2 linked regions of the Catenuloplanes indicus genome follow. The protein of the gene in region 1 interacts with the protein of each later gene in a pairwise test. Links are inferred from orthologs where the notes say so. Each region holds a gene or a part of one and is shown in the gene's direction. Other genes may lie near its edges. The genes, in order: J2S42_RS35735 and panC.

Region 1 (14,036 bases):
CGCCTCGAACATCTCGATCAGCCGGGCGTTCGACTCGGCGAACCCGGCGGCCTGCTCGGCCGGTGCCATCGCGTCCCAGCGTGCCCAGACACCCCGGTTGAAGTCCGGGCCGGGCATGTCCGTGCCGTCCCGGCCGGCGATCACCGTGGCCAGGTGGATCTCGGCGCCGCTGCCCAGATGACTGAGCACCTGCGCGACCGTCCACTCGTCGGCGGCGGACCGCCGGGTCAGGTCGTCCGGCGAGAGCTTGCCCACGAACGCGACCAGCTCGTCATGACCGGCCCGCAGCACGGCGATGACGCTGTCGGCGGCTGTGCTCATCTGCATCCTGCCCATCGGTAGCTTCGTATGACCCCCACATCATGCTCCTCCCCGATCATCGCGGCGGCAGACAGACCGTGTACCCATGGATGTTCATCGGATGCTCGCCGGAGTCGCGCACGGTCACCGCGACGCCGCCGGTGCCGGGGACCGTGGCGGTCAGGTCGGCCAGCCCGTCGTCCAGCCGCCCGGTGTCCACCCGCAGGCCGAGCGATGCCCAGTACTCGGCCAGGCCGGGCAGCAGCGACTCCGGGTCCGCGGTGGTGAAGCCGGCCGGGAACTCGACCGGGTATCCGCTCTGCACGGTGCCGCTCGGCCGGTCACCGAACAGCCCGTCCTCGTAGCACTCGTCGCCGTCCTCCGGCGCGAGCGGCGCGGGGGCCATGCCGAAGTGGTCGCGGGACGTCCGGTGCAGCACGTCGATGATGATCCCGGCGGCGTCACCGGCCGTGGCCGGGTGCGGATCCGCGAACGGCCCGGCCGACGGCGCCGGACCCGGCTCGGGTGCACGCCCGAGATCCGGCCCGGCCGGTCGCGGACCGAACGCGGCCTCCAGACCGGGCCGCTCCCACGTCCGCCGGTACGGCTCGGAACTCCCGCTGTCCGTGGTCAGGTCGATCGCGTCGACGCGACCCACGTGGTGGCGCCAGACGATCTTCGCGGCCCGCCGGTCGAAACCGGTCCGGTTCTTCTCCGCCGGGAGCGGCAGCGTCGTGGTGGCGGAGACGACCACGACGGTCCGGCCGTTCTCCTGCCGCTCCGCGATCGCGGGTGCGTCGACGCCCGCGGCGCTCCACGGGTCGTCCCGCCCGTCCGCCGCCGGCCCGCCGCACCCGGCCAGGACCAGCAGGACGGCCGCGAGCACGAAACGCTTGATCACCCGGACAACCGTACGGAGTACCCGCAACGACCTGGTAGAGATGGTGACGTGGACACCGACGTCGCCCGTTACCTGGATGCCCTGGCCGACGCCGCGCGCGACGTGCTGGGCGACGCCCTGGTCGGGGCGTACGCGGCCGGGTCCGTCGCGCTGGACGCCTACCGGCCGGGCCGCAGTGACGTCGACGTCGCGCTGGTCTGTGCCGCGCCGCTGGCCGAGCCGGTGAAGCGCGCGCTGGTGGCACGACTGCGGCACGAGGCGCTGCCCTGCCCGGCCCGTGGCCTGGAGCTGGTGGTCTACACCCGGGACAACGCCCGCTCGGGTACGGCCGAGCCGGGCTTCGAGCTGGAGCTGAACAGCGGCGAGCGGATGGACTTCCGGGCCACCTACGCGCCCGATCAGCGCCCGCCCGCGGACGGCCTGTTCTGGTACGCACTGGACCGCAGCATCCTGCACCAGCACGGCCGGGCACTGTTCGGCGAGCCCGCGGCCGGCGCGTTCGCCGAGATCGACGACCTGCGCCCGCCGCTGCGCGACGCGCTGACCTGGTGGCTGGCCCGGCCCGGCCCGGTACCGGGCGACGCGGTGCTCGGCGCCTGCCGCGCGCTGGCCCGCATCCGGCACGGCGCCTGGCTGGACAAGCTCGCGGCCGGCCGGCGGATCATCGCGGACGGCGACCCGGACGCGGACCTGATCGCCCGGTGCGTCGCGGCCGGCGACGGCGCCGCACCGGACCCGGACGCGGCCCGCGCGTTCCAGCGCCGCGTGCTGGCCGAGATCTCGGCGGGAGACCCGGCCGGGATCACAGCGTGAGCGCCAGCCCGGTCTCCGGATCGAAGAAGCGCAGCGCGGCCGGGGGCAGCGTCAGCCGTACCGTGTCACCGCTCTTCGCCGGGAAGCCGGGACCGGTGCTGACCTTCAGCTCGTGACCGGCCCAGCGCGTGGTGGTGCCGAGCCGGCCGACGATCTTCTTCAGCTCGGCCCGGAACTGGAGCCGCAGCAGCGCGTCCAGGTTGGACAGCGGCTCGTCCATCAGCAGCACGGCCGCGTCCACCACGATCGCGCGGGCGACCGCGACGCGCTGCCGCGGCACCACGATCAGCAGCGCGGTGTTGCGCATCGCCTCCCAGAAGTACGCGTCCTCCAGCATGCGCCGCACGTGCACGGTGGTCGGCCCGTCCGCGCCGGTGAACGCGGCGGCCAGACCGGTGAGCAGCGGCCAGAGGAACAGCAGCGTCATGAAGACCAGCGACGGCAGGATCAGCCAGACCGCGGTGAGCCGCTTAGGCGACACGGCATTCCGCCCCGGCCGGGTCCGGCGCCCAGCACGGTACCTTCGCCTCGGCCACGATCCTGTCCAGCCGGGCGCCCTGCGCGTCGACCACGGCCTTGACGTCGTTGCCGTCGATCAGGATCTCCTTGAACGTGTCCTTGAAGACCTGGGCGACCTCGCCGTCGCGGGCGCCGAGCCCGACCGGCGGCAGTGACAGGATCGCGTTCGGCGCGTCGCGCTGCGCCGAGATGGCCGCCTCCGCGAGCGCGACCGCGGCCGGCAGGTCCGCCGGGACCGGCGCGTTCGTGACCGGGAAGAACGCTGATCTGCGGCTTGCCGGAGTCCACCTGGCTCTGCAGCGTGGACGCGAAGATGCCGGTCTCGACCTGGTTGAACGCGACCGGCGCGGCCGTCACCCGCGTTTTCAGGATCGTCTCGAAGCGCTGCCGCTCCTCGACCGGGCTGAACTGGTTGGACAGCAGCGTGACCGTGCCGTCGCCACCGCCGCCGCTGGTCGAGGCACCGGCGCAGGCGGTGAGCAGCGGTGCCGCCGCCACGCCTGCGCCGAGTGCCAGCACACTACGCCGGTCCATGGTGAACCTCCTCCGCGCGTGACTGTCCTCAATGTAGGACAGGCCCGGGCCGCGCGCAGTGGACCTTTCTAGGGGCGCGGTCCGAGCAGGTCCCAGCGGTTCCCGGCCAGGTCCCGGAACACGACGACGGTGCCGTACTCCTCGTGCCGCGGCTCCCCGGTGATCTCGGCGCCGTACGCCCGGAGCCGCTGGAACGTCGCGTCGAAGTCGTCGACGCGGAGGAAGAACCCGACCCGGCCACCGGTCTGATTCCCGACAGCCGCCTCCTGCGCCTCGCCGTCCGCCTTGGCGAGCAGCAGCCCGGTCCCACCGGACGGTGGCCGCACCACCACCCAGCGTTTCGCCCGCCCGTCGTTCGTCAGCGACGGCGAATCCTCCACCAGCTCGAACCCGAGCACGTCCACGAAGAACCGGATCGCCTCGTCATAGTCCGTCACCACGATCGCCACAAGATCAAGATTCACGGCGAGAATCCTACGCCCCGCGTGACGGCCGGAACCGGCATGATGGCGCGATGATCGAGGCTGTTGAGCTGACCAAGTGGTACGGGAAGGCGGCCGCCGTCGACGGTGCGACCTTCACCGCCACGCCGGGCAGGGTGACCGGTTTCCTCGGGCTGAACGGGTCGGGGAAGACGACCACGCTGCGCATGTTGCTGGGGCTGATCCGGCCGTCCCGCGGGCAGGCGTTGATCGACGGCGTGCCGTACCGGAAGCTCAAGGCTCCGGCGCGCACCGTCGGCGCGGTCGTCGAGCAGGGCATCGCGAACCCGGGCCAGACCGGCCGGGCGCACCTGCGGACGCACGCGATCCTCTCCGGTGCGCCCACCGGGCGCATCGACGAGGTGCTGGAGACCGTCGGGCTCGCCGAGGCGGGCGCGCAGCACACGGCCGGCTACTCGCTCGGCATGCGGCAGCGGCTGTCCATCGCGACCGCGCTGCTGCACGAGCCGCCGGTGCTGATCCTGGACGAGCCGGCGAACGGCCTCGACCCGGAGGGCATCGCCTGGATGCGCGGGCTGCTGCGCGAGCATGCGGACAGCGGCGGCACCGTGCTGATCTCCAGTCACCTGCTGGCCGAGCTGTCCCAGCTGGTCGACGACGTAGTGGTGGTCTCGCAGGGGCGGGTGGTCAGCACCGGGCCGCTGGCCGAGTTCACCGCCGGCGCGACGGCACACGTGCGGGTCCGCGGGCGCGACCCACAGCGACTGTGGGAGGCGCTGGAGCCCACCGGCGCGACGCTGGAGTCACCGGACGGCGAGGCGATCGACGTGTACGGGCTGGACGCCGCGCGGATCGGCGAGCTGGCGTTCGAGGCCGGGGTGCCGCTGGGCGAGCTGACCACGCACGTACCCGATCTGGAACAGGTCTTCCTCGAGATGGTGGGCACCAGATGATCTCCATCGTCGCGTCCGAGCTGTACCGGTTCGCCACCATCCGGTCCGTGTGGCTGTCCGTCATCGTGGTGGTCGCCGCCAGCTATGCCGTCTCCTGGTTCGGCGCCGCGTTCTGGGGCCTGATCGTCGGCGCCGGCACGTTCGCGGTCACCGCGAACGTGGTCGGTTCCCAGTTCGCGCACCGCACGATGGTGCTCACCTACCTGGCCCGGCCGAACCGGCTGGTCGTGCTGGCCGGCCAGATCATCGCGTCCGCGATCGTCGGTGCGCTGATCGCGGTGGTCAGCGCGATCGGCGTGCGGGACCAGCCGGGGCTGGTCGTGGCCGGGCTGTCCGCGGTCCCGGTCATCGCGATCTTCGCGGCCGCGCTGGCCACGATCGTCCGCCGTCCACTGTGGCTGATCCTCGGCTTCACCGGCTGGCTGATCATCGTGGAGGGTGCGATCTTCCAGCTGGACTACCCGCTGCCGGTCACCATGTTCCTGGCCTCGATCAGCGGCAAGCCGGAGCAGCTGGTCAAGTTCTGCGCGTGGACCGCGGGCGCGCTCGCCGTCGCGATCGGACTCGCCCGCCGGGACGTGACCGACTGACATTTGTCATGTCCGAACCGTGAGAGTGCCGTGGTTATCCATGATCCGGCGTACTGATGTCATGCCCTTCCGGGCAACAGACTCATGGACATGACACAGGCGATCGAGGTACGGGATCTGCGCCGCCGCTACGGCGGGCCGCGCGGATTCGAGGCGGTGAAGGGCATCTCCTTCGACGTCGCGCACGGCGAGTTGTTCGCGCTGCTCGGCACGAACGGCGCGGGCAAGACCTCCACCATGGAGATAGTCGAAGGGCTGGACCGGCCGAGCGGCGGCACGGTCCGGCTCCTCGGCCAGGACCCTTACCGGGACCGCGCCACGGTACGCCCACGGATCGGCGTGATGCTGCAGGACGCGGGCTTCCCGGCGGACCTGACCGTGGCCGAGACGGCCCGGATGTGGGCCGGCACGCTGCCCGGCCCGCGCCCGGTACCGGAGGCGCTGGAGCTGGCCGGGATCGGCCACCGCGCCGGGGTCCGGGTGAAGCAGCTCTCCGGCGGCGAGCGGCGCCGGCTGGATCTGGCGCTGGCTCTGCTCGGCCGCCCGGAGGTGCTGTTCCTGGACGAGCCGACCACCGGCCTCGACCCGGAGAGCCGGCGGAACACCTGGCGGGTGATCCGGGACCTGCTGGTGGCCGGCACCACCGTGCTGCTGACCACGCACTACCTGGACGAGGCGCAGGCGCTGGCCGACCGGCTCGCCATCATGCACACCGGCACCGTTGTCACGACCGGCACGGTGGCGCAGGTGGTGAGCGCGTACCCGGCGCGGATCAGTTTCTCGGCCTCCATCGGAACCGACATCCCGGACCTGCCGGGCTCGCCGACGATAACCCGGGACGGCGCCGCCGTCGTGATCAAGACGGACGCGCTGCAGGCGACGCTGAGCGCGCTGCTCCGCTGGGCCGACGACCACGCGCTCCCGCTGCACGACCTCGACGCCCGCTCCGCCTCGCTGGAAGAGGCCTTCCTGACCATCGCCGGAGGAACCCGATGACCCGCCTCGTCTCGATCGGCGCCGCCGAGCTGCTGCTGCTCTGGCGCAACCGTTTCGCCCTGGTCAACGCGCTGGTGGTCCCGCCGGTGTTCGGTCTGCTCTTCATCCCGCAGCTGGCCCGGGCCGGCATGGACCCGGCCGCCGGCGCGACGCTGGCCGGCGGCATGGTCGGCGTCATCCTCTCCATCGTCGTCTACTACAACCTGGTCAGCGCGTACGTGGCCCGCCGTGAGGAGCTGACGCTGAAACGTCTCCGCTCCGGCACGCTCAACGCCGCGGAGATCATCGCCGGGACCGCGAGCCCGGCCGTCGTGATCGCGCTCGCCCAGTCGCTGCTCATCGTCGTGATCACGGCGGTCTTCCTGGACCTGCCGATGCCGTCGAACCCGCTGCTGCTCGCCATCGGCCTGATCGGCGGCGTCGCGATGTTCGTGGTGCTGGCCGCGGCGTCCGCGATCATCACCGGTACCGTCGAACTCGCCCAGATCACCACGATGCCGATGCTGCTCGCCTGCTTCCTCGGCGCCGGCCTGATGTTCCCGCTGAGCACGCTGCCCGGACCGGTGGAGACCGCGTTCACCATGCTGCCGCTCGGCCCGGTGATCGAGCTGATCACCATAGGGTGGGCCGGTACCGGCACCGCGTCGGACGCGCTCCGGCCGCTGCTGCTGCTCGTCGCCTGGGTGGCGGCCGGCACCACGATCGTCCAACGCTGGTTCCGCTGGGAACCGCGCCGCTAGAGAGGCCCGACCGATGCACCCGCTCGCGTGGTGGCACGCCCGCAGCCAGGCCGAACGGTTCGACATCTCGTTCCGCAGCTCGTTCTACGTGTTCCTGATCTTCATCCCGCTGCTGATCGGCTCGTCCACCGCGACGGTCAGCACCGACACCGTCGCGCTCACGGCCGGGCTGCTCGCGGTCGGATACACCGTGCTGGTCGCGGCGATGATGCACGCCGGGATCGAGCACTACCTGGGCCGCCGTGGCCGCCCGACGCGACTCCTGGTCGCGGTCGGCACGGTCACGGCGCTCGGCTCGGCCGTCGCGCTGCGCGGGCTGCCGCCGGACGGCGAGCCGGCCGGGCTCATCGTGGTCGCGCTGATCTGCACGTACATCATCGGGCTGGCGACGCTGCGGAACATCTGGCCGTCCCTGCTGGCGATCGGCGCCGGCTTCGGGACGCTGTCGGTGGCGGCCGCGATCACCGGCCCGGAACTGGCCCCGTCGTTGTTCTCGCTACTGCTCATGGGCGGTACGGTGCTGGTCACGTACCGGTCTTCGCTCTGGATGCTCGCCGTGGTCTGGGAACTCGACCGGGCCCGCACCGTCCAGGCCGGGCTCGCGGTCGCCGAGGAACGGCTGCGGATCGCTCGCGACATGCACGACGTCCTGGGCCGCAACCTGTCCGTGATCGCGCTCAAGGCCGAACTGGCCGCGCAGCTCGCCAAGCGCGGCCGGGAGCAGGCGGTCGAGGAGATGCTGGAGGTCCGCCGGATCGCCCAGGACGCGCTCACCGACGTCCGCGCGGTCGTCGGCGGGTACCGCAGCGCCGGCCTCGACGACGAACTCGCCGGGGCGCGCTCGCTGCTCGCATCCGCCGGTATCGAGGCCCGGATCATCGGCGACGGCCACGACCTGCCACCGGACGTGCAGGGCGCGCTCGGCTGGGTGGTCCGCGAGGCCGTCACCAACGTGCTCCGGCACAGCGAGGCCCGCACCTGCACGATCACGCTGCGGACCGCCCCGCCCGGTACGGTTACGCTCACCATGTCCAACGACGGCGTCTCCCCGGGCCGGGTCCGCTTCGGCAGCGGCCTGCTCGGCCTCACCGAACGGATCAGCGCGCTCGGCGGCACGCTCGCCGCCGGTGTCGAGAGGCCCGGCTCGTTCCTGCTCACGGTCACGGTCCCGCATACATGATCAGCATCCTGCTCGCCGACGACGAACACCTCATCCGCGGCGCGATGGCCGCACTGCTCTCGCTGGAGGACGACCTCACGGTCGCCGGTCAGGCCGCCACCGGCGCCGAGGCGGTCCGGATGGCCCGCGCGCTGCGGCCGGACGTGGCACTGCTCGACCTGCAACTCCCGGACACCGACGGCGTCGCGGTCGCCCGGGAGATCCAGCCGATCTGCCGTACCGTGATCGTCACCAGCCACGGGCTCCCCGGCCACCTGAAGCGCGCGCTCTCCGCCGGGGTGCGCGGCTTCCTCTCCAAGACCGTCTCCGCCGACATCCTGGCCACCGTGGTCCGCACCGTGCACACCGGCGGCCGCTACGTCGACCCGCAGCTCGCCGCGGAGGCGATCAGCGTCGGCGACAGCCCGCTCACCGCGCGCGAGACGGACGTGCTCGCGCTGGCCGCCACCGGCGCCCCGATCGACGACATCGCCCGCCGTGCCAATCTCTCCCCCGGCACCGTCCGCAACTATCTCTCCTCCGCCGCCGGCAAGATGAACGCCGCCAACCGCCACGAGGCCGCCCGCATCGCCCAGGGCTTCGGCTGGATCTGACCCGGGGCGCCCCGGGGCCGCCTGTCAGAGGCGGGCCACGATCGGGGCGAAGGACTCCAGCGCGGGGGCGCGGATCACGTACCGGTCGACGGTCCAGCGTCTCCGGTTACGGTCGATCGCGGCGGCGATCTCCTCCTCCGTGCCGACCAGGACGAACGGCGTCTGCCGCAGGTCCTCGACCGTCGTGCCGATCTCCGCGGCGACCGGTCCCAGTACGGACACCGGGTCGTCGGTGACGGCCGCGACCTGGACCAGCGCCTCCAGCGCGGCGCCGTCGGTCAGCTCGACCTGCGCGTCGATCTCGCCGAGCGACCAGCGCACGGTGTGCCGATGGCCGTCGGCCAGCGTCTTACCGAGGCCGCTCAGCCCGACGACGTCCGCGTTCCGCCCGGCCCAGCGCAGCAGTTCGCTGTTGCCACCGCCGAACGTCAGCGGAATGCGCGCCTGCACCGGCCGCGGCTCGTCCAGCCGGGCCCCGGTCATGGTCAGCGCCGGACCGGCGACCGTGACCTCCTCGCCGTCGAGCAGCCGGCGAACCGCCTCCGCGACCTCGATGCACCGCCGGACGCGGCCGGCCACGCCGGGCCGGGTGCGGCCGATCGCGGCCCACTCGGCCGGGGTGTGCCCGGCGCCGATGCCGAACCGGGCGCGGCCGCCGGAGAGCAGGTCGAGCGTGGCGACCGCGGAGGCGAGCGGCAGCGGCTCGCGGACGCCCGCGTTGGAGACGTAGACGCCGAGCCGGATCCGGGACGTGACAGCGGCGGCCGCGGCGAGCACCGGGTACGGATCCGGGCACGAGCCCGGATGGTCCGCGGTGAGCAGCGTGTCGAAGCCGGCCTCCTCCGCGCGGCGGGCCAGGCCGAGCCAGGCCGCCCCGCCGTCCCGGGGCACGGCCTGCAGCGAGAACGTCGTCACCCGGCCAGCCTCGCCCACCCGGCACCCGGACGGCCAGGACTTCTGCGGATAGCAGAGGATGGACCGCGTGAACGAGGACGAGATTCTGGACATCGTCGACGAGAACGACGAGGTGATCGGCCAGGCGCCGCGCGGCGAGGTGTACGCGCGGCGGCTGCGCCACCGGGCCGTGTTCATCCTGGCCCGGGACGCCGAGGACCGGATCTTCGTGCATCGCCGTACGCCGCACAAGCTGGTCTTCCCGTCGCACTACGACATGTTCGTCGGCGGCGTGGTCGGCACCGGCGAGTCCTACGACCTGGCCGCGCACCGGGAGGCGTCCGAGGAGCTGGGCGTGACCGGCCTGCCGCAGCCGACGCCGCTGTTCAGGTTCCTCTACGAGACGCCGGAGCACACCTGGTGGTCCGCGGTCTACGAGGTGCGGTGCACGTCGCCGGTCGCGCCGCAGCCGGAGGAGGTGGAGTGGCACGCGTTCCTCACGGCGGAGGAGCTGGAGGCCCGCCTGCCGGAGTGGGACTGGGTGCCGGACGGCTTCGACGCCTACCGCCGGCTCCGGAATCTGGCATAGATAACGATCACACGGTACGGGTAGCGTGACCCCCACTGAGCCGACCACTGCAACCGCCGCACAGTCCGCCGGCGCTCCCGGTTCACCCGGCCCGGGGCGCCGGCGGCGCGGCGGTTGCGTGCGCTGCTAGGTCCTGTATCGAAGTGGATGGCCGGGCTGCGGCGAGGCCCACTTCGATACAGGACCTAAGCCGGCGGGGCGTAGAAGTCCGTCGTCCGCGCCGCGGCACCCGCGGCCGCGTCGGCCGGCGTCCCTGCGGCCGCGCTCGCCCGCCCCCAGTCCTCGCTGGCCAGCGTGATGAACCGGCGTCCCTCCGCGGAGACCGACCACGCCTCCATCTCGGCCGGGTCGTTGACCGAGTCCGGCGCGGCGAGGTGCAGGCCGAGGCCCATCAGGGTCAGGTCCCAGCCGACGCCGACCGCGCCCGGCCCGAACTGCGCCCACCGCTCGTCGCCGACGTGCGCGATGTGCTCCAGCGTGAAGCGGGTGCGGTCCGGCCCCTCCGACGCGAAGCGGACCTCGATCCACGAGACCTCGCCGCCGAACTCCCAGGTCGCGTCGAAGCCGCGCGGCGGGTCGCACGCGGTGACCGTGCCGGACGCGTTGCCCTCCAGCTCGTACCGGCCGTGCAGGTGCAGGTCGCCCTTGACCGGCAGGAACCAGCGTGCGAGCCGGTCCGGCGTCGTGCACGCGTCCCAGACGTCGTCCAGCGGTGCGTCGTAGACCCGGCTCGCGGTGACCACGCGCGCCTCACCCGCCTCCAGCGTGCGTGCGCCGACCCGGCGCCGGACCGTGCTGACCGTGGCTTCCACATCGATCATGAGCCGCTCCCCTCGTGTTGACAGCGACTACGTTTCTAACGGTCACGCCTTATATAAGTCAAGCCTGAAATTGGCGGGCCAGCGTGCTGAGGGTAATGCCGAGCGGCGCGTCCAGGCGCAGGCCCGCGTACGCGTCGCCCCTGGTCACGCCGCGGTTGACGATCGCCACCGGGATGCCGAGCTTGGCCGCGCGCAGCACGAACCGGCGCCCGGACATGACAGTCAGCGACGACCCGAGGACCAGCAGCAGCCGCGCCGACTCGACCCGGGCGAAGCACTCCTGCACCCGGTCGCGCGGCACGGTCTCGCCGAAGAAGACCACGTCCGGCTTGAGCAGCCCGTCGCCGCAGGCGGCGCAGGCCGGCACCCGGAACTCCGCCTCCAGCCCCTCGTCGATCTCCACGTCGCCGTCCGGGTTGACCGAGAGCGCCTCGGCGGAGAACGCCGGGTTCGCCGCGGCCATCCGGGCGTCGTGCGTCTCGCGCGCGCTGACGTCGCCGCAGTCCAGGCAGATCACCCGGTCCAGCCCGCCGTGCAGCTCGACCACGTCGGTGGCACCGGCGGCCTGGTGCAGCCCGTCCACGTTCTGCGTGATGATGCCGGTGAGCAGCCCGGCCCGTTCCAGCGCGGCGACCGCCTCGTGCCCCGCGTTCGGCGCGGCGCGCGCGATCGTGCGCCAGCCGACGTGGCTGCGCGCCCAGTAGCGGCGGCGTGCGTCCGGCTCACCGGTGAACATCTGGTACGTCATCGGGGTCCGCGCCCGGGACTGCCCACTCGGCCCCCGATAGTCCGGAATGCCCGACTCGGTGGACAGGCCCGCACCGCTCAGCACCGCCACGTCACCGCCCGCCACCAGCGCGGACAGCCGCGATATCCCGTCTTCCACGAACCCAGGCTATGCCACGTTCGTGACCTCCCGCTCGAACCGCTCCTTCAGCGCCCGCGGCGGATCCGCCGTGGTGAAGCCCTTGCTCGCCTGCGCCCGGTAGCGCTCCGGCATCATCGCGGCGAGCTGCGCGTCGAAGTCCTGCTGGAGCGTGACGGTCCGCACCCGGTCCGCGCCCGGCGCCGCGTCCAGGTGCAGCACGGCCGGCCCCGCGTTCATCAGCGCGCCGAGGAACGGCGTGCCGGGCTTCCCGGCCGCGCAGAGGTAGTAGCCGTACGCGGTGCGCAGGTGCCGCTCCCGCCCTGCACCGGCCGGGTCGACGCCGAAGATCTCGACCTCGCAGAGCATGCGGTCCTGGGCGGACAGCACGTGGCCGTGCTTGGCGTGCTCGTCCACGGTCGCCTGCTCCAGCTCGACCGCGAGCATCTCGGTGGCTCGCACGCGCAGCTCCGGCTCGGACAGCTCCGGCGCGACCGCGTTGTAGTAGAGGCCTCCGGCGGCGAGCCCGACCGCGACCAGCACCTCGGGCACGATCCACCACGCGCCACGTCGAAGAACATCGATGAATGTGCGCACGCACGTCATTCTGGCAGGTGTCCGGCGGCACACGGAAGGGCTTGGGTAACCTGCCGGTCGTGCACATCCTGCTTCCGCCGTCCGAGGGCAAGGCCCACCCCGCGCGCGGCGCCGCGCTCGACCTGGCGTCTCTGGCCTTCCCGGAGCTGACCGCGGCACGCGAGGCGGCGCTGGACGCGCTGGTCACACTGTGCGCGGGCGACGAGGACGCGGCGGTGACGGCGCTCGGGCTGTCCGCCGGGCAGCGCGACGAGGTGCGCCGCAACGCGCTGCTGCGGACCGCGCCCACCACCACGGCCGCGAAGCTCTACACCGGCGTGCTCTACGACGCGCTCGGCCTGGCCACGCTGCCGCCGGCCGCGAAGCGCCGCGCCAACGGCCAGATCCTGATCTTCTCCGGCCTGTTCGGCGTGTCCCGGCTCGGCGACCGCCTCCCGGCGTACCGCTGCGGCATGGATGTGAAGGTGTCACCGCTGGGCGCGATGAGCGGTCACTGGCGCCGCGCGCTCCCGGACGCGCTGGCCGATCTCGGCGGCCCGGTCCTGGACCTGCGCTCCTCGTCCTACGCCGCGGCCTGGCGGCCGGCCAAGGACCAGATCAAGAACGTCGCGACGGTACGGGTGCTGCACGAGCGCATCGTGGACGGCACGCCGAAACGGTCCGTGGTCAGCCACTTCAACAAGGCCACGAAGGGCCGCCTGGTCCGGGATCTGCTGCTCGCCGGCGCCGCGCCGCGATCCGTCCCCGCGCTGGTCAGCGTGCTGCGCGACCTGAAGTACACGGTGGAGGAGCCCACCCCCGGCGCGCTCGACGTGGTGGTCCGCGAGTTGTAGCCGACTGTCCACAGTCGCGGGACGCGGCTCCCGCGGCGCGGCGCCGGGCGCTACCCTGTGGCGGTCGTGGAACGACGAACGCCAGGAGAGGACCAGCGGTGTCTGCGGACAACAGCGAGCACGCGCCACCCGGGGTGGACACCAGCACACCGCACTCCGCGCGGATCTACGACTGGTGGCTGGGCGGCAAGGACAACTTCGCGGTCGACCGCGCGGTCGGCCAGGCCTTCCTGAACACGATCCCGACCGTCCGCGCGATGGCGAAGGAGAACCGCGACTTCATCCACCGCGTGGTCGAATATCTGGTGCGGGACCAGGGCGTCACGCAGTTCCTGGACGTCGGCACCGGCATCCCGACCAGTCCGAACCTGCACGAGGTGGCGCAGGCGATCGACCCGCGGTGCCGGGTGGTCTACGTCGACAACGACCCGATCGTGCTGGTCCACGCGCGGGCACTGCTGGTCAGCAGCCCCGAGGGCGCCACGGAATACATCCACGCGGACATGCGGGACGCCGCCGGCCTGCTCGGCGACCCGGCGCTGACCCGCACGCTCGACCTGACCAAGCCGGTCGCGCTGACGCTGATCGCGGTGCTGATGCTGATCGCGGACGCGGACGACCCGGGCCACGCGGTGCGCCAGCTGATGGACGCGCTGCCGCCCGGCAGTTACGTGGTGATCACACACCCGGCGTACGACTTCGACCCGCCCGCGATCGAGAAGCTGGTCGCGATCACCGAGGGCCAGATGACGTTCGTGCCACGCTGGCGCAAGGACGTCGAGGCCTACTTCGCGGTCCCCGGCTGGCAGATGGTCGAACCGGGACTGGTCCCCGTGATGGCCTGGCACCCGCCGGTGGAGCCGGAGGACCCGACC
Region 2 (14,150 bases), 2.8 Mb from region 1 along the record:
GACCAGGGTGGCTACACGCCGCGCCGGGCCCAGCCGGAGGACGGCGGCTATGCCGGGCGCCGCTCCGCCCCGGTCGAGCCGGACGAGATCTACGGCCGCGACTCCTACCGCACCTCCTACGGCGACGACCGCGCGTCCCACGGCGACGACCGCGCGTCCCGCGGGGACGACCGCGCGTCCCGCGGGGACGACCGCGCGTCCCGCGGGGACGACCGCGCGTCCCGCGGCGACGACCGCGCGTCCCGTGGGGACGACCGCGCGTCCCGTGGGGACGACCGCGCGTCCCGTGGGGACGACCGCGGTGATCGGGGCGACCGGGCCCGCCGCGCCGGCGACGACTACGACTCCGCGGACCGCTCGGGTTACGACCGTTCCGGGTATGACCGCGACGGCTACGACCGTGACGGCTATGACCGTGACGGTTACGGTCGTGACGGTTACGGTCGTGACGGTTACGGACGGAACCGCCAGGACGAGGATCGGTACGACCGGGCCGGCCGCTACGACGCCAGCGACGATCGCCGCGACCGGCGACCGGACCGTGCCGGGGAGGAGCCGGGTCGTGGCCGGGCCGGCGTGGGCCGGTCCCGGGGCCAGATCTCCGGCGGTCTCGTCCGGCACACCGAGACCGTGCACGTCACCACGCGCTCGACGATCGTGGACCCGCGCGGCGACAGCGGTTCGCTCTACGGCACCGGCGAGTTCAACGGCCCGCGTGGCGGCTACGGCGACGACTACGGCCGGGACAGCCTGGATCGCGGCCGCCGGGCCCGCAACTTCGACCCGGGTGCCCGCGACTTCGACCCCGGCTACCGCGACTTCCGCGGCGGCGGCTACGGCACCGACGACGACAAGGGCTACGGCGGCGACGACCGCGGCGACTACGACGACCGCAACGGCCGCGGCGACGACCGGAGCGGCTACGGCGACGAGCGCAACGGCTACGGCGACGACCGTGGTCGCGGCGACAACCGCCGTGGCTACGCGAGCGAGCGCGAGGAGAGCACCGACGACGTGCTCGGCCGCCGCGCCGCCCGCCCCGGCCAGCCGAGCTGGGGCGAGCAGCAGGTCAACCCGTACGACCGGCCCGCGCTCGAAGCGACCTCCGCCGAGCCGAGCTGGTCGCAGATCCGTGAGGCCGGTGACCGCTACGCCGCGGTCCGCCAGGACGACCGTGGCCAGGAGTTGCGCGTCGGCGAGCGCAGGGCCAGCGTGCACACCGACGAGTCCGGCAGCGAGCTGCGGGTGGAGGACCGCTGGGAGTCGGTCCGTCGCGAGGACCGCCCGAACCCGTACGACCGGGACCGCCGTGGCCCGCAGACCGGTCAGATGCGCCGGGTGACCGACCAGGGCCCACAGACCGGTCAGATGCGCCGGGCGATCGACTCCGGTCCGTCGACCGGTCAGATGCGGCGGATCGGTGGCGAGGACCCACAGCCGTGGCGGACGCAGCAGCGCGGCGGCCGGCGCGAGGAGCCGTGGCGGGTCGGCCCGGACGACGGCCTGCCCGGCGCCGACGAGCCATTGCGCGGCCGCTACGACGACAGTTGGCGTGCCGAGCGCGGCGCCGCCCGGGACGATCGCGGCGGCGCTCAAGACTACCGCGCCGAGGATTACCGCCCGCACGATCGTGGCCGGCAACAGCAGCGCTTCGACTCCGCCAGCCTGTACGGCGAGGCCAGCCAGTTCACCGGCGACCAGCGCGCGATCTCCGCCATCGAATGGGCCCCCGAGGACTACCGCTGAGTTTCGGCCGGGACCCGGACGGCGGGCAGAGGCTGCAAAAGCGGCAGCGGCTGCGCTGAGCTTTCGGCCGGGACCCGGACGGCGGGCAGAGGCTGCAAAGGCGGCAGCGGCTGCGCTGAGCTTTCGGCCGGGACCCGGACGGCGGGCAGAGGCTGCAAAGGCGGCAGCGGCTGCGCTGAGCTTTCGGCCAGGACCCGGACGACGGGCAGACGCTGCAAAGGCGGCAGCGGCTGCCCGTCTTTCACTTGTCGATGTCTCCCACCACGAAGAACATCGAGCCGAGAATCGCGATCAGGTCCGGGACCAGGCAGCCCGGCAGCAGCGTGGACAGGGCCTGCACGTTCGCGTACGACGCGGTGCGCAGCTTGAGCCGCCACGGCGTCTTCTCGCCGCGCGACACCAGGTAGTACCCGTTGATCCCGAGCGGATTCTCGGTCCACGCGTACGTGTGCCCCTCCGGCGCCTTCACCACCTTCGGCAGCCGCACGTTGACCGGCCCGGTGATCCGGTCGACCCGGTCCAGGCAGGCCTGCGCCAGGTCGAGCGACACGTACACCTGGTCCAGCAGCACCTCGAACCGCGCGTGGCAGTCACCGGTCGTGCGCGTCACCACCGGCACGTCGAGCTCGCCGTAGGCCAGGTAGGGCTCGTCCCGGCGCAGGTCCAGGTCGAGCCCGGACGCGCGTGCGACCGGGCCGGACGCGCCGAACCCGGCTGCCTCCTCGGCCGTCAGCACGCCCACGCCCACGGTCCGGGCCAGGAAGATCTCGTTGCGCCGGACAAGGTGGTCCAGGTCCGGCATGCGCCGCCGGACCGCGTCGATCGCGGCGCGGGCCCGGCCGGTCCAGCCGTACGGGACTTCCTCCTTCAGCCCGCCGACCCGGTTGAACATGAAGTGCATGCGGCCGCCGGAGACCTCCTCCATCACGGCCTGCAACGTCTCCCGCTCGCGGAACGCGTAGAACATCGGCGTGATCGCGCCGATCTCCAGTGGGTAGGAGCCGAGGAACATCAGGTGGTTGAGCACCCGGTTCAGCTCGGCCAGCGCGGTGCGCAGCCAGACCGCGCGCTCCGGCACCTCCAGGCCCATCAGCCGTTCGACCGCGAGCACCACGCCCAGCTCGTTGGAGAACGCGGACAGCCAGTCGTGCCGGTTCGCCAGCACGATGATCTGCCGGTAGTCACGCACCTCGAACAGCTTCTCCGCGCCCCGGTGCATGTAGCCGACGATCGGCTCGCACTCGACGACCCGCTCCCCGTCCAGCCGCAGCCGCAGCCGGAGCACGCCGTGCGTGGACGGATGCTGCGGCCCGATGTTGAGCACCATGTCCGCGGTGTCCAGCCCGGCCTGCGTCCCGACCGTCACTTCCCGGAGGGTCATGACTCCACAATGCCATCTCCGGGACTGAATGGGTGCGCCACGCCGATCGCCTGCACCAGCCACCAGTGCCCACCCAGCCCGGCCGGGTCCAGCAGCTCACCCACCTCCGAGGCGCGCGCCAGCGCGCGCACGTACCCGGCCGGATCGGCCGAGGCCAGGCTGAGCGGTGGTCGCCTTCCGCCGGCCCCGAGCGCTTTCAGCGCATCCCGTTGCACCATCAGCCGGTACGGATACCCGCCGGGCGACCGTCCAGCGAGAGCCGCGGCGCCGGCGTCGGCCACGGAGTCCATCGCGACGTGTGCGGTGATGTCGGTCGTGCCGTCCGCCCGCGGCGGCACCTGCCGCCCGTCCCGGTACCCGGTGAGCGTGCCGTCGAGCGGCCGCCCGTCGCGCAGGTGTCCATAGTCGACCGCGAGCGCGACCCCGCGTTCGACCCGCGCGAGCGCCGTGGCCCAGGCGTTGTCGCGGGCGACCCCCACCTCCGCCCGCGCGCCCGGCGGCAGCGGCGGGTACCAGCGCGCCAGCCACGCCGCGTCCCCGGCGGACACCGGTCCGCCGAGCGTGTCGTCGGTCAGCACGTAGCGGAGACCGTCCGGGCCGGCCTCGGCCACGTCCACCGGGACGTTGTCCAGCCACTCGGTCGCGAGCAGCATGCCGACGATCCGGTCCGGGACCCGGTCGGTCCAGCCGACGCCGGGCGGCAGCTCGGCCGGCCGCCCGGCCAGTTCCACCGCGAGCGGCCGCAGCCGGCCGCCGAAATCGGCCCGGTACGACCGGACGACCTCCAGCAGCAGCTCACCGTGCCCGGCACCGACGTCGACCAGCTGGAACGGGTCCGGGTGGCCGAGCGCCGCGTCCACCCGCGCCAGCAGCGGGCGCAGCAGGCCGGCGAACACCGCGGTGGCGTGCGCGCTGGTCCGGAAGTGCCGGCCGGGCCCGGCCGCGCCCGGCCGGGTGAAGAAGCCGTCCGGCCCGTAGAGCGCGGTCTCCATCGCGGTCCGCCATCGAAGGCTGTTCACGCCGAGTTCAGGATGAGTCATCGTGGACACCCTACGGTCGCGTCACATGCGATCTCCTTCTCCGAGGCTCCTCGGCGCGGCTCTCGCCGTACCCACGCTGCTCCTGACGACGCCGGCGGCACCGGCGGCCGCCGACGGGCCGCAGCGCATCGAGAAACTGCGCGCGACGGCGGAGACGCCGGCGCTGTACGACGACGAGGCGGGCGGCGACGCCGACGCGGACGACCCGGCCATCTGGGTCCACCCCACCGATCGCGCGCGGTCCCGCGTGATCGCTACCGCCAAGAACGGCGGATTGCGCGTCTACGACCTGGGCGGACGTGAGCTGCAGTCGATCGCCACGCCGCCGGCGCCGGGACCGGACGACGAGGCCGGCCGATTCAACAACGTGGACATCGTCGAGGGTTTCCGGCTCGGTGGCCGGACCGTCGACCTCGCCGCGGTCAGCGACCGGGGCCGTGACCAGCTGCGCTTCTACGTGATCGACGCGCGCACCGGCCTGCTCACGGACGTGACCGCGGACGACGTGCCGTTCGCGTTCAACGCCACCCAGGCCGAGGTGAACGAGCAGCGCACCGCCTACGGTCTGGACGCGGTCGGCAACGAATATCTGCTGGTCAGCCGACGTAGCACGCCCGAGGTGGGCACGTTCCGGATCGTCGCCGACCGCGGCCGGGTCACCTACCGCCCGGTCGGCCGCCTGACGCTGCCGGCCGAGTTCACGCTGCCGAACGGCGCGCGCTGGGCGCCGTGCACCGACCCGGGCGACGGGCCGCAGGTCGAGGGCGTGGTGGTGGACGCCGCGAACGGTGCCGCCTACCTCGCGCAGGAGGACGTGGCGCTCTGGCGGGTGCCGATCCGGGACGGCCGCTTCACCGGCCGGCCGGTCACGGTGGAGAAGGTGCGCGAGTTCGGCATCCCGGCCGCGTACGACGAGGCGACCGAGGAGTGCGTCGTGGACTACCTCGCCGACCCCGGTTTCGGCGGCCGGATCGCGGCGGACGTGGAGGGCCTGACGATCGCCCGGAGCACGCTCGTGGTCTCCAGCCAGGGCGACGACACGTTCTACACGTACGACCGGCGTTCCAACCGGCCGACCGGGCACTTCGCCGTGGTCGACGGGCCGCGCACGGACGGTTCGCAGGAGTGTGACGGCGCGGCCGTGACCGCGACGCCGCTGCCCGGATTCCCCGGCGGGCTGCTGGTGGTGCACGACGGCCAGGACACACCGGCCGACGGTGACCGGCCGAGCACGAACTTCAAGTTCCTCGATGCGGGATTCCTGCGCTGATCCAGGTCCGCGGCTCTCCGGGCGGGTGCCCGGAGAGCGGCGGTGAGCGTTTTCACACACTCTTGTAAGAGCTCTGAAACACTGGCGCATACTGGCCCCGACCGGTACCTACCCTTCGAGGACTGGATCGCTGACATGGCCGCATCGACGCGCCGCACCGCCACCGCGCGCACCTCGAACGCCACCCTCACCGTCGGCGTGATCGGCGCCGGCCGGGTCGGCGCCACGCTCGGCGCCGCGCTGACCGCGGCCGGGCACCGGGTGATCGCCGCCTCCGGCACCTCCGACGCCACCGCCGAGCGGATCGACCGGCTGCTGCCGGACACCGCCCATCTGCCACCCACCCAGGTCGCCCGGGCGGCCACCGACCTGCTGCTGGTCTCGGTGCCGGACGACGCGCTCGCGGCCGTGGTGCGCGGGCTCGCCGACGACGGCGCGCTGCGGCCCGGCCAGGTGGTCGCGCACACGTCCGGCGCGCACGGGCTGACGCCGCTGGACCCGGCCGTCGCGCGCGGCGCCCGGCCGCTGGCGCTGCACCCGGCGATGACGTTCACCGGCCGGCCGGAGGACATCGCCCGGCTGCACGGCATCTCGTACGGCGTGACCGCGCGCGCTGATGTCCGACCGTTCGCGGCCCGGCTGGTCGAGCAGCTCGGCGGCGCGGTCGAGTGGATCCGCGACTCCGACCGCGCGCTCTACCACGCCGCGCTCGCGCACGGCGCGAACCACCTGGTCACGCTGGTCAACGACGCGCTGGACCGGCTGCGCGACGCCGGTGTGCTGCATCCGGAGCGGGTGCTGGCCCCGCTGCTGCGCGCCTCGCTGGAAAACGCGCTGGTGTTCGGCGACGCGGCGCTGACCGGCCCGGTCTCCCGCGGCGACGCCGGCACGGTGGCCCGCCACCTGGCCGAGCTGACCGAGGTCGCGCCCGACTCCGTGGCCACCTACCGGGTGCTGGCCCGGCGCACCGCCGACCGCGCGATCTCCGCCGGCCGGCTCCGCCCCGTTGACGCCGAGCCGCTGCTCGACGTCCTCGCCGACGCCCGGGAGGGCACCCCGCATGACGACCTCTAGCCTGGTCAACACGGTCGCCGACCTGGACGCGGCCCGGGTGAAGATGACCGGCCGCGTCGCCGTGGTGATGACCATGGGCGCGCTGCACGACGGCCACGAGTCGCTGATGCGCGCGGCCCGGGAGCGAGCCGACCACCTGATCGTCACGATCTTCGTGAACCCGCTGCAGTTCGGGCCGAACGAGGATCTGGACCGCTACCCGCGCACGCTCGAGTCCGACCTGGAGGTCTGCGCGCGCGCCGGTGCCGACCTGGTCTTCGCACCGTCCGCGCGGGAGATGTACCCGGACGGCCCGCCGCAGGTCCGGCTCAACCCGGGCCCGCTCGGCGAGGAACTGGAGGGCGCCAGCCGGCCCGGCTTCTTCCACGGCGTGCTGACCGTGGTGCTGAAGCTGCTCCAGCTCACCCGCCCGGACCTCACGTTCTTCGGCGAGAAGGACTATCAGCAGCTCACGCTCGTGACCAGGATGACGCGCGACCTGAACGTACCGGTCGAGGTGGTCGGCGTGCCGACCGTGCGCGAGCCGGACGGGCTGGCGCTGTCCAGCCGTAACCGGTACCTCTCCGTGCCGGAGCGGACCGCCGCGCTCGCGCTCTCCGCCGGGCTGCGCGCGGGTGCCGACACCGCGGCGGGCGGTGGCTCCGCGGATCAGGCGCTCGCCGCCGCGCACGCCCGGATCGAGGCGGAGCCGGGCGTGGACCTGGACTATCTGGTGCTGCTCGCGCCCGATCTCGGCCCGGCACCGGCGCACGGCCCGGCCCGGCTGCTCGTCGCCGCGCGCGTCGGCACCACGAGGCTTATCGACAACATTCCGATAGAACTGCCGTGAGCTGCTAGAACATGCCGCCGTACGGTACTCGATCGGTGCCTGCGGCATGCCGGGTCGCGTCGCGGCGGTTACGTTAGGTCTCGCAGATTCGGCTATAGGGGAGGTCTCTCGGATGCGACGCTCGGTGGCGGCGCTGGCGCTCGGCGCCCTGATGATGGCGGGGCTGGCCGGCTGCGGCATGCCCGAGGGGGTCGACGGCGAGCTCACCGACGACTGGGCCGGGCTTCCGGAGCCGAAGTCGTTCGTGCCGGCCGCGGGCGTCTGCTACTCGACGGACTTCGCGCCGATCGCGTTGCGCGCGCTGTCCACACCGGTGGACTGCGCGACGGAGCACCGGGTCGAGACCACGTTCGTCGGCACGTTCACCGGCGCGCCGGCCGAGGCCGGTAAACCACCGGCCCGTGACTCGGACCCGGCCCGTGCCGCGTTCGCCGAGTGCGACAAGCAGTCGGCCACGTACCTCGGCGCGGACTGGCGGCTCGGCCGGCTCTCGCTCGGCCTCGCGCTGCCGTCCGACAAGGCGTGGACCGGCGGCGCCCGGTGGTACCGCTGTGACGTGACCGAGAAGACGAACGTCGAGGAGAACGGCACCACCGTGGCCCGCAAGGGCACGGTCAAGGACGGTCTCAAGGCGGTGGACGCGCCGCTGCGGCTCGGCTGCTACACGCTGGACGTGCAGAGCACGCTGGAGATCACCAAGATGGCCGCGACCGACTGCACCAAGGAGCACAACGGCGAGTTCGTCGGCGTCTGGCAGGCCCCGGCGAACCAGAAGTACCCGCAGGTCACCGACGTGGCGGCGTGGCAGGCGTTCTACAACAACTGCCGCCAGAAGATCGCGGAGTACGTGAAGGTGCCGAAGGACGACGACCTTGCGGCGCGCAGCGGTGTCGCGCCGGTGCTGGCGAACGAGGCCGACTGGAAGACCGGTGACCGCGGCGCCCGCTGCTACGTCTGGCTCCAGGACATCAAAATCAACAAGTCGCTGCGTGCGGCCGGCCCGAACGCGCTGCCGATCACGGACTGAGACCCGCGCGGGTACGCGATTAGCCCCACTTTTCGCCGGCCGCGCTCCCCAAAGGGCAGGTAGGTCGAGTTGACTGGAGGGATGCGTCCACTCGATCTTCCGGCCCTGCCGACGCGTCTCGCCGCCCCGGCGCCGGGCTGGACCGAGACCACCGACGTCATCGTCGTGGGCTCCGGTATCGCCGGGCTTACCGCCGCGTTGCATCTTCGCGAAGGCGGCCTGCACGTCACCGTGGTCACCAAGGTCAACATCGACGACGGGTCGACCCGGTGGGCGCAGGGCGGGATCGCCGCGGTGCTGGACCCGCTAGACACGCCGACCGCGCACGCGTACGACACCGAGGTGGCCGGCGTCGGCCTGTGCGACGCCGACGCGGTCCGGGTGCTCGTCGAGGAGGGCCCGGCCCGGGTCCGCGAGCTGATCCGCACCGGCGCCGAGTTCGACCGCAACGCGGACGGCTCGCTGATGCTGACCCGGGAGGGCGGCCACCGGGCGAACCGGATCGTGCACGCGGGCGGCGACGCCACCGGCGCGGAGGTGCAGCGCGCGCTGCACGCCGCGGTCGGCCGCGACCCGTGGATCCGGATGGTCGAGCACGCGCTGGTCCTCGACCTGCTCACCGACGAGACCGGCCGGGCCTGCGGCATCACGCTGCACGTGCTCGGCGAGGGCACGGAGGACGGCGTCGGCGCGATCCTCAGCCGCGCCGTGGTGCTGGCCACCGGCGGCATGGGCCAGATCTACGCGTCCACCACGAACCCGTCCGTCTCCACCGGCGACGGCGTGGCGCTCGCGCTGCGGGCCGGTGCCGCGGTCACGGACGTCGAGTTCGTCCAGTTCCACCCCACGTCGTTCGTCTCCGGCGGGGTCTCCTCGGTGCAGCGCCCGCTGATCAGCGAGGCGCTGCGCGGCGAGGGCGCGCACCTGGTGGACGGCGACGGCAAGCGGTTCATGGTCGGCCAGCACGAGCTGGCCGAGTTGGCGCCGCGCGACGTGGTGGCCAAGGGCATCCACCGGGTGCTGCTCGCCGAGGGCTCCGACCACGTCTACCTGGACGCCCGGCACCTCGGCAAGGAGTTCCTGGAGCACCGCTTCCCGACCATCCTGGCGTCCTGCCGCGCGGCCGGGGTGGACCCGGTCACCGACCTGATCCCGGTCGCGCCGGCCGCGCACTACGCCTCCGGTGGCGTCCGCACCGACCTGCACGGCCGCACCAGCATTCCCGGCCTGTACGCGTGCGGCGAGGTGGCCTGCACCGGTGTGCACGGCGCGAACCGGCTGGCCAGCAACTCGCTGCTGGAGGGCCTGGTCTTCTCCCGCCGGATCGCCGACGACATCCGCCGGGACCTGCCGCCGCAGGCCGAGCCGGTGCTGCACGACGCCAGCGCGCAGTGGGTGGTCGACGAGGCCGCGCGCCCGGATCTCCAGCGCGCGATGAGCCGGGGCGCGGGTGTGCTGCGCTCGGCCGGTTCACTACGCGGCACGGCCGCCGCGCTCACCGCCACGGCCGGCCGCCGGGGCACGCCGCGCACCGCGAGCTGGGAGGCGACCAACCTGCTGACCGTGGCGACCGCGCTGGCCGGCGCGGCGTACGCCCGGCAGGAGACCCGCGGTTGCCACTGGCGGGAGGATTTCGGCACGGCGGAGGACGAGTGGCGCGGCCACCTGGTCACCGCGCTGGCCGAGGACGGAACAGCCACCCACACCTGGGAGCCCATCGCATGACCACCCTGTCGGAGAAGACGCAGCAGGCGCTGGATGAGGCCGCGCTGCCGGTCGCGGAGATCGAGCGGATCGTCCGGACCGCGCTGGAGGAAGACCTCGGGCCGGAGCACCGCGACGTGACCAGCGAGTCCACCATCCCGGCCGAGCAGACCGACACGGCCGACCTGGTCGCGCGCGCGGACGGCGTGGTGGCGGGCCTCGCGGTCGCCGCCGCGGTCTTCGAGCTCTCCTCCGGCCGTACCGTAGAGGTGGTGTTGACCTCCCGGGACGGCACGCGGGTGCGGCGGGGCGACGTGCTGGCCACCGTGACCGGGCCGACCCGGGCGCTGCTGACCGCGGAGCGGACCGCGCTGAACCTGCTGTGCCGGGCGTCCGGCGTGGCCACGCACACCCGTGCCTGGGCGGACGAGCTGGCCGGGACGAAGGCGACCGTGCTGGACACGCGCAAGACCACGCCGGGCCTACGGGCGCTGGAGAAGTACGCGGTGCGGGCCGGCGGCGGCACGAACAAGCGGATGGGCCTGTACGACGTCGCGATGATCAAGGACAACCACAAACTGGCTGCCGGTGGGCTGACGGAGGCCTACCGGCGGGTGCGGGAGACATTCCCGGACGTGCCGGTGCAGGTGGAGGTGACCACGGTCGCGGAGGCGGTCGAGTCGGTGGAGGCCGGCGCGGACTTCCTGCTCTGCGACAACATGAGCCCGGAGCTGCTGCGCGAGGTGGTGGCCGCGGTCGGCGACCGGGCCGAGCTGGAGGCGACCGGCGGCCTGACGCTGGCCGTGGCGGCCGAGTACGGCGCGACCGGCGTGGACTACCTCTCGGTCGGCGGCCTGACCCACTCCTCGCCGATCCTGGACATCGCCATGGACCTGCGGCCACGCTAGATCGCCTGGTCGATAGGCTGCCACCGTGCTGCTCTGCATCGACATCGGGAACACGAACACCGTCCTGGCCACGTTCGACGGTGACCAGCTCCGGCACTCCTGGCGGGTGAAGACCGACGCCCGGTCCACCGCGGACGAGCTCGGGCTGATGTTCCGCGGGCTACTGGCCGGCGACGCCGTGGAGATCACCGGGGTGGCGGCCTGCTCGACCGTGCCGGCCGCCCTCCGGAACCTCCGCACGATGCTGGCCAAGTACTACGCGTCGGTCCCGAACGTGATCGTGGAGCCCGGCGTGCGGACCGGGGTGCAGCTCGCGATCGACAACCCCAAGGAGGTCGGGTCGGACCGCGTGGTCAACACGCTGGCCGCGCACAGCCTCTACGGCGGCCCGTCCATCGTGGTGGACTTCGGCACCACCACGAACTTCGACGTGATCAGCGCGCGCGGCGAGTTCCTCGGCGGTGCGTTCGCGCCCGGCATCGAGATCTCCTTCGACGCGCTCGCGGCCCGCGCCGCGCAGCTGCGCAAGGTGGAGGCGACCAAGCCGCGCTCGGTGATCGGGAAGAACACCGTGGAGTGCCTGCAGTCCGGCCTCTACTTCGGCTTCGCCGGTCAGGTGGACCGCATCGTGGAGCGGATGACCGAGGAGATCGGCGAGGTCAAGGCCGTGATCGCAACCGGTGGCCTGGCATCGCTGGTGGTCGGCGAGTGCCGGACGATCACCCACCATGAACCCATGATCACGTTGATCGGCCTTCGCATGGTGTACGAGCGCAACGTCTAATTCGAATTTCGGGTGCGCGTGCCCGGCGGGTCGAGTTGATATTCGGCCGGTGCCATTCCGTGACGGACAGCAATCCACCGGACACGCAACCACCGCGAATCGGTGGCGGCCTTTATCCTTGCCCTGCTCGCCGAGTATGGTTCGGGGTGGGGTGTCCCTATCCGCCGCCCGCCGGTGTGCTGGCCGGGCTGCTGAGCGGACTCGCGGTGGTACCGGTGCGGCCACTTGAGTCGCCGAGTCCGAAATGCTCCGTTAGTGGCGGCCTGCTGTGACACCGCGTGACTACGGACACAACATCCACCTCGCAGTTCGCCAGGTAGCACTTGAGCGGTTCGCGGATTTCCGGTCACGATCCGGCGTCGTATCGAGGTGGAATGCCTTCCAAGCGCCCGGCGGGGAATGTCGCTTCGGTTCCCCGCACCCGCTTGACCAGGGAATCTCTTCGACAACGGCATTGTGGAAAGCTGCCCGTCCGGCACGCCACAAGACCCTTGCCCATCCTATTGACGGGCGACGCATCTTTTGAGTTATTGTTCAGGTATTGCGGGAGAAACTTGCTCGGAAGGATAACGGCCCGTGGCCAAGCAGATCATTCACAAGCTGGTCGACGACATCGACGGCGGCGACGCGGACGAGACGGTCAAGTTCGCCCTCGACGGTGTGCAGTACGAGATCGACCTCTCGAAGAAGAACGCCGAGAAATTGCGGTCCCTTTTCGAGCCCTACCTCGGTGCCGGAACTAAGGTCGGCCGGGGCGGTGTCGTTGTCGGCGGTCGCGCCGCGCGGGGCCGTGGCGGCGCGGCGGCGGACCGGGAGCAGAACAAGGCGATCCGCGAGTGGGCGAAGCGAGAAGGCAAGGAGATCTCCGACCGCGGGCGCATCCCGCAGGAGATCGTCGACGAGTTTCACGCGAAGGGCCCCGGGCGCTGATCACCCCGTAATCCCCTCGTTCTGCGGTCAGAGGCCCGCGACGCACGGCGCGTCGCGGGCCTCTGTGCGTATTTCCGCAGCTCAAAGAGTTATCCACAGCCCCCTGTTGATAACCACAGGGCCTGTGGATAACGTGGCAAACCTGTGGACAACGCGGTTCGGCCGCGGTGCGGCGTCCCCGGTTCAGCTCTGCGCGTAGCGGCCCCGGCCAGGGAACAGCGGTTCTCCGTGGCAGGTTGGTAAATACGTCGCTGACAGCCGGTACTCGGACAACTTCGAGGAGCGGCGAAGTCGGTCGGCGGCGATAGAGTGATGGCATGGACATCCTCCGTGGATGTCCAGGCGAGGTTTACAGGCAGAGACGTGGTTTCGCGGGCAGAGGCGCTGCCACGTTTGCTCGACTCACAAGATCGAGTGCGCACGGCACGTGAGGAGCACGAGGGATATGTTCGAGCGGTTCACCGACCGAGCGCGTCGGGTTGTCGTCCTGGCTCAGGAAGAAGCCCGGATGCTCAACCACAACTACATCGGCACCGAGCACATCCTGTTGGGCCTCATCCACGAGGGTGAGGGCGTCGCCGCCAAGGCCCTGGAGAGCCTGGGCATCTCGCTCGAAGGCGTGCGCCAGCAGGTTGAAGAGATCATCGGCCAGGGTCAGCAGGCCCCCAGCGGTCACATCCCCTTCACGCCCCGGGCCAAGAAGGTCCTGGAGCTGTCGCTGCGCGAGGCACTGCAACTCGGCCACAACTACATCGGTACGGAGCACATCCTGCTCGGCCTGATCCGTGAGGGTGAGGGCGTGGCCGCGCAGGTGCTGGTCAAGCTGGGCGCCGACCTCAACCGGGTCCGCCAGCAGGTGATTCAGCTGCTCTCCGGATATCAGGACAAGGGCACCACCGGCGCCGCCGCCGCGGCCGGTGGCGAGGCCGCGCCGTCCACCAGCCTGGTGCTGGACCAGTTCGGCCGGAACCTCACCCAGGCCGCCCGCGAGGGCAAGCTCGACCCGGTCATCGGGCGCGACAAGGAGATCGAGCGGGTCATGCAGGTGCTGTCCCGCCGCACCAAGAACAACCCGGTGCTCATCGGCGAGCCCGGCGTCGGCAAGACCGCCGTGGTCGAGGGCCTGTCCCAGAAGATCATCAAGGGCGAGGTCCCGGAGACGCTGAAGGACAAGCAGCTCTACACGCTGGACCTCGGCGCGCTGGTGGCGGGTTCGCGGTACCGCGGTGACTTCGAGGAGCGCCTGAAGAAGGTGCTCAAGGAGATCCGCACCCGCGGCGACATCATCCTGTTCATCGACGAGATCCACACGCTGGTCGGTGCCGGTGCGGCCGAGGGCGCGATCGACGCCGCCAGCATCCTGAAGCCGATGCTGGCCCGCGGCGAGCTGCAGACAATCGGCGCCACCACGCTGGACGAGTACCGCAAGCACCTGGAGAAGGACGCGGCACTGGAGC

What was found.
Region 2: the proteins of J2S42_RS35735 (region 1) and panC interact in binary tests that used the Escherichia coli proteins (3 or more experiments, as listed by UniProt). The link is inferred for Catenuloplanes indicus from one-to-one orthologs.

Annotation. Positions count from the first base shown.
Region 1 is NZ_JAUSUZ010000001.1:7,996,534-8,010,569, reverse strand. Bases 8,428-11,294 are described here. They hold J2S42_RS35735 (NUDIX hydrolase), read left to right. Parts: upstream 8,428-9,544; coding sequence 9,545-10,045; downstream 10,046-11,294. Other genes in these bases: J2S42_RS35725 (NAD-dependent protein deacetylase), read right to left, coding at 10,925-11,294; J2S42_RS35730 (SRPBCC family protein), read right to left, coding at 10,231-10,866; J2S42_RS35740 (LLM class flavin-dependent oxidoreductase), read right to left, coding at 8,587-9,477; J2S42_RS35745 (response regulator transcription factor), read left to right, coding at 8,428-8,562. In the rest of the region: J2S42_RS35805 (maleylpyruvate isomerase family mycothiol-dependent enzyme), read right to left, coding at 1-321; J2S42_RS35800 (hypothetical protein), read right to left, coding at 377-1,201; J2S42_RS35795 (nucleotidyltransferase domain-containing protein), read left to right, coding at 1,250-2,014; J2S42_RS42145 (hypothetical protein), read right to left, coding at 2,004-2,441; J2S42_RS35785 (hypothetical protein), read left to right, coding at 2,440-2,688; J2S42_RS35780 (hypothetical protein), read left to right, coding at 2,808-3,089; J2S42_RS35775 (VOC family protein), read right to left, coding at 3,136-3,531; J2S42_RS35770 (ATP-binding cassette domain-containing protein), read left to right, coding at 3,582-4,463; J2S42_RS35765 (hypothetical protein), read left to right, coding at 4,460-5,053; J2S42_RS35760 (ABC transporter ATP-binding protein), read left to right, coding at 5,144-6,049; J2S42_RS35755 (ABC transporter permease), read left to right, coding at 6,046-6,789; J2S42_RS35750 (sensor histidine kinase), read left to right, coding at 6,803-7,969; more of J2S42_RS35745, read left to right, coding at 7,966-8,427; more of J2S42_RS35725, read right to left, coding at 11,295-11,752; J2S42_RS35720 (hypothetical protein), read right to left, coding at 11,762-12,328; peroxide stress protein YaaA, read left to right, coding at 12,388-13,161; J2S42_RS35710 (SAM-dependent methyltransferase), read left to right, coding at 13,260-14,036.
Region 2 is NZ_JAUSUZ010000001.1:5,221,696-5,235,845, forward strand. Bases 5,438-8,418 are described here. They hold panC (pantoate--beta-alanine ligase), read left to right. Parts: upstream 5,438-6,497; coding sequence 6,498-7,340; downstream 7,341-8,418. Other genes in these bases: J2S42_RS23610 (Rossmann-like and DUF2520 domain-containing protein), read left to right, coding at 5,573-6,511; J2S42_RS23620 (septum formation family protein), read left to right, coding at 7,453-8,367. In the rest of the region: J2S42_RS23590 (hypothetical protein), read left to right, coding at 1-1,746; J2S42_RS23595 (NADH-quinone oxidoreductase subunit D), read right to left, coding at 1,988-3,127; J2S42_RS23600 (SAM-dependent methyltransferase), read right to left, coding at 3,124-4,167; J2S42_RS23605 (phytase), read left to right, coding at 4,193-5,437; J2S42_RS23625 (L-aspartate oxidase), read left to right, coding at 8,449-10,092; nadC (carboxylating nicotinate-nucleotide diphosphorylase), read left to right, coding at 10,098-10,979; J2S42_RS23635 (type III pantothenate kinase), read left to right, coding at 11,005-11,763; J2S42_RS23640 (histone-like nucleoid-structuring protein Lsr2), read left to right, coding at 12,340-12,693; J2S42_RS23645 (ATP-dependent Clp protease ATP-binding subunit), read left to right, coding at 13,139-14,150. UniProt on the Escherichia coli protein: Catalyzes the condensation of pantoate with beta-alanine in an ATP-dependent reaction via a pantoyl-adenylate intermediate.